2 regions of the Cellulosimicrobium sp. RS genome follow, and region 1 is predicted to be linked to the other one. Evidence: riboswitches for the same ligand, from Rfam matches in the RefSeq annotation. Region 1 holds a riboswitch; the other holds the start of a gene.

Region 1 (2,193 bases):
TGGGCGCGGTCCTCCTCGGTCGCGTCGGCGAACGCGCCGGCGTAGTCGAGGTCGAGCGGGGTCGCGAGGTCGTAGGTGGGCTCGGTGACGCCGGGCATGATCGGGGTGGTGGGCATCGGTGCTCCCCTGGGAGGGCGGCTGCGGTCGGTCGACCGTCCTCGACGCGGTTGCCCGGGGTGCGGGCCCGGCGTCGGCGGCGGTCCCTCCCATAGTGCAGCGATACCCCGTCTCAGTCAATCGAGACGGGGTATCGGTGTGGGTGGGGTCGGGTGACCGGCGGGTCAGGCGGGCGCGCCCGCCGCCGCGGCGTCCGCCTCGGCAGCGGCGGCCGCGCGGCGGTTGACGCGCCACCACACGAAGAACCCGACGAGCGTGAACGCGCCGTAGAACACGTACATGAACGCGGACGCGTAGAAGCCGGCCGAGATCAGCAGGGGCACGCCCACGACGTCCACGGCGACCCAGATGAGCCAGAACTCGACCCAGCCCTTCGCCATGCCGTACGTCGCGAGCAGCGAGCCCATGAAGATCCACGCGTCGGCCCAGACGGGCTCGTACGACTCGAGCGCGCGGAAGACCGGGGTCAGGAGGGCCGTGCCGCCGACGAGCGCGACGACGAGGAACACGCGCTGGCGCCACGACGCCCAGCGCGGCACGACGGCGACGCCGTGGCTGTCCGCGTCGGCGTCGCCGAGCCGCGCCTGGGTCTTGCGCCACTGCACCCACCCGTAGACCGACACGACGACGAACATCACCTGGCGGCCCGCCTGGCCGAGCAGGTTGACCGGGTTGGGCGTCGCGAACACCGCGCCGAGGAACACCGTGAGCAGCAGCAGGTTGCCGACGATGCCCACGGGCCACGCCCACACCTTGCGCCGCATGCCGCCCAGCGCCGACGCCAGGCCGAACCCGTTGCCCACGATCTCGCGCCACAGCAGATGCTGGTCGCCGATCGTCAGCTGCGCGTCGAACAGCGCGTGGATCAGGTCCATCGGATGTCCTCGTCCTCCCGGGCACGGGCGCTCCGGGGTGAGGGCGGGCGGCCGGGCCGGGCCACGAGGGCCCGACGGCGTCGCTCACCACGGCGAGACCGCGCCCCGTCGCGCGGGCTCGCGAGAGCCCGGCCGAGGACGGCCGCGCCGCACGTGCTTCCTCCCATCCGGACTGTCACCGTCGGTCCTGGAGTTCCACCAGGTCAACCGCGCGTGGGCGCGGGTCGCGGACTGTCACCGCCGGCTCGGAATTGCACCGACCCCGGAGCACGTTCGTGCGTACTGCGTTCTGCAACCGCCGATGCTACTCGCGCATTCCCCGGGCACGGGACTCGCACCGCACCGTCCCACGGACTGAAACACGATGCGACCCTGCGCCGCCGAGCAGGTGGTCCTGGTCCGTCCGCGGGCGCAGACGAACCAGGACCACCTGCTCGGCGGGGCGGGGCGGGAGGGGTCAGGCCAGGGCGTCGCGGACGGCGCGCGCGACGTCGTCCGCGACGCCCTGCGCGTCCGCGTCCGCGTCCACCACGGTTACGACGACGCGCCGCGCCGCGGGCACGCCGTCCCCGCTGCGCTCCTGGGCGGCGGCGTCGGGCGCGGCGTACCGGCCGACGGCGGCGCGGCGCAGGTCCGCGAACGCCTCCTCGAGCTGGGGGCGCAGGTCCTGCTCGGGGGAGCGCAACCACCGGCGCAGGAGCGCGTTGTGCACGGCGACGACGGACGCCGCGAACGCGATGGACGCTGTCGACCGGCGCTCGTCCGGCGGGAGCGCGTCGCGCAGGTACGCGGTGAACGCGCGCTCGTAGCGGTGGGTCGTGACGAGCTCGCGGTCGCGCAGCGCCGGCACCTGCTGGAGGAGCTGCCAGCGGGCGAGTGACGTCTCGCGCTGCCCGACGTGGTGGTCGAACACCAGCCGCGCCGCGCGGCACACCTCGAGGTACGGGTCGACCGTCGGGTCGGGCGTGAGGTGCCCCTCGGCGTCGGGCACGGGCCGCGTCGCGGCGAGCATGACGACGACCTCGTCGAGCAGGAGCTCGTGGTCCGCGAAGACCACGTCCTCCTTGGACCCGTAGCGGCGGAAGAAGGTGGCGCGGCTGACCTGGGCGGCGTCGGCGATCTCCTCGACGGTCGTCTGCTCGTACCCCTTGCGGGTGAAGAGCTCGATCGCTGCGTCGACGGCCTGGGCATGGGTGCGGCT
Region 2 (2,193 bases), on a different contig from region 1:
TGCTCTTCCTGGACACCACCAGCGCGTCGTCCCCGACACGCCTCACCTCCACCGTGCGGAACCGGTGCGCGTCGGCGATCGTCGCCACACCCAACCCGTCCACCGCTCGCCGCCCGCCCCCCAGCAGCACCGGGGCCACGTACGCGTGCAGCTCGTCCACCGCGCCCGCGGCCAGGAACGCCGTCGCCAGCGTCGGACCGCCCTCCACCAGCACGTGCCGCACCTCGCGCTCCGCGAGCCGCTCCAGCACCTCACCGACGTCCCGCGTCAGCACGTGCACCAGCTCGCCACCCTCCCCGTGGACCCGCGCCGTCGGCGGGATCCCCCGCAGGCCCACGACCACCCGCAACGGCTGGTGCTCCGCCAGACGCGCGGCGCTCGCGGCCTCGTGGGACGAGCCGTGGGTGGGCACCCGCGCGGTGAGCTCGGGGTCGTCGGCCAGGAGCGTGCCCGTGCCGACGACGATCGCGTCCACCTCCGCCCGCACGCGGTGCGCGTGCTCGCGCGCCGCGGGCCCGGTGATCCACCGGCTCGTCCCGTCCGCGGCGGCCACGTAGCCGTCGAGCGTCGTAGCCGTCTTGAGCGTCACGTACGGCGTGCCGCGCCGGACGGCCGTGAGCCACACCCGCAGGAGCTCCTCGCCCTCGGCGGCGCGCAGGCCGCGCACGACGCGGACCCCCGCGGCCCGCAGCCGGTGCGCGCCGCCCGTGGCGACGGGGTTCGGGTCGTCGACGCCGAGCACGACCTCCGCCACGCCCGCGGCGACGAGGGCGTCGGCGCACGGGCCGGTGCGACCGGTGTGGGCGCACGGCTCGAGCGTCACGACCGCCGTCGCGCCGGCCACGTCGACGCCGCGCGCCCGGGCGTCCGCGAGGGCCGCCGCCTCGGCGTGCGGCGTCCCCGCGCCACGGTGCCACCCCTCGGCGAGCACGGGCCGCGGGTGCGGGTCGATCGAACCGGGCGCGGCGCCGTCGGGCAGGGTCGCGCCGGGCGGAGGGCCCAGCAGGACGCACCCGACGCGGGGGTTCGGCCCGTGCGCCGGCCCTCGGGCCGCCAGCTCGAGCGCGCGCGTCATCGCGTCGTCGACCGTCAGGGTGCGGGGATGCTCGCCCATCGTCCTCCTCCCGGGCACGGGCGCTCCGGGGTGAGGGCGGGCGGCGGGTCGAGCCACGAGGGCTCGACGGCGTCGCTCACCACGGCGAGGCCGTCACCGTCCCGGACGGGTGCACCGGCGGGTCGCCGGAGCACCACGCGCCGAGGCGTGGCCACGCCGCACGTGCTTCCTCCCATCCGGACTTTCACCGTCGGTCCTGGAGTTCCACCAGGTCAACCGCGCGTGGGCGCGGGTCGCGGACTGTCACCGCCGGCTCGGAATTGCACCGACCCCGGAGCACGTTCGTGCGTACTGCGTACTGCAACCGCCGATGTTACTCCGGGTGCGCCCCGCGCGGGTGCGACCGGCGGTCCGACGCGACCTCGCCCGCTCCCGTCGAGGTCGCCGCTCGCGAGCACCGCCTCCCCCTGAGCCGTCGAGCTTCGCCGTCCGACGGCTGGCTCCGCTCTTTCTCCTTGCTCGGTGGTGAGGTTCTCGCGGTCTTGTGGATGGAAGATGTGCGCTTGGCACACTATTTTATGTGGAACGAAGAAGGGGCCCGAAGAGGGCCCCTTCCCGTCCTGACGTCAGTGAGAGTGCGCCGACGCCTCCGCCAGATCGCGCAGCGCCTGGATCTCCCCGGGCACGCTCTCCGCCCCGTAGACCGCCGACCCGGCGACGAAGACGTTCGCCCCCGCGTCCGCGGCTCGCTCGATCGTCGAGCGGGACACTCCCCCGTCGACCTGGATCCACACGTCGAGGCCCGACTCGCTCACGGCCTCGCGCGCCCGCCGGATCTTCGGCAGCGTCCCCTCGATGAAGGACTGCCCGCCGAAGCCCGGCTCGACCGTCATGACAAGGATCATGTCCACCTCGGTCAGCAGGTCCAGGAAGGGCTCCACCGGCGTCGCAGGGCGCAGCGCGACGCCTGCGCGGGCTCCCAGGCGGCGGAGCTCGCGAGCGAGCCGCACAGGGGCAGCAGCGGCCTCGGCGTGGAACGTGACCGACGCCGCGCCCGCCTCCGCGTAGGCCGGCGCCCAGCGGTCTGGGTCCTCGATCATGAGGTGGGCGTCGATCGGGACGGGCGACACCTGCGCCAG

What was found. A riboswitch is a leader RNA that binds a small molecule or an ion and turns the genes downstream of it on or off. The one in region 1 is predicted to bind FMN.
Region 2: linked by a shared signal. The riboswitch ahead of ribD (bifunctional diaminohydroxyphosphoribosylaminopyrimidine deaminase/5-amino-6-(5-phosphoribosylamino)uracil reductase RibD) and the one ahead of pnuC (nicotinamide riboside transporter PnuC) in region 1 are both predicted to bind FMN.

What each region holds. Positions count from the first base shown of each region.
Region 1 is NZ_JBJXVU010000010.1:126,810-129,002, reverse strand. It holds gene ACI769_RS15795 (acyl-CoA dehydrogenase family protein) at 1-116, opposite strand, end outside; gene pnuC (nicotinamide riboside transporter PnuC) at 282-992, opposite strand; FMN riboswitch at 1,142-1,267, opposite strand; gene ACI769_RS15785 (TetR/AcrR family transcriptional regulator) at 1,450-2,193, opposite strand, start outside.
Region 2 is NZ_JBJXVU010000008.1:187,248-189,440, reverse strand. It holds gene ribD (bifunctional diaminohydroxyphosphoribosylaminopyrimidine deaminase/5-amino-6-(5-phosphoribosylamino)uracil reductase RibD) at 1-1,114, opposite strand, end outside; FMN riboswitch at 1,273-1,398, opposite strand; gene rpe (ribulose-phosphate 3-epimerase) at 1,681-2,193, opposite strand, start outside.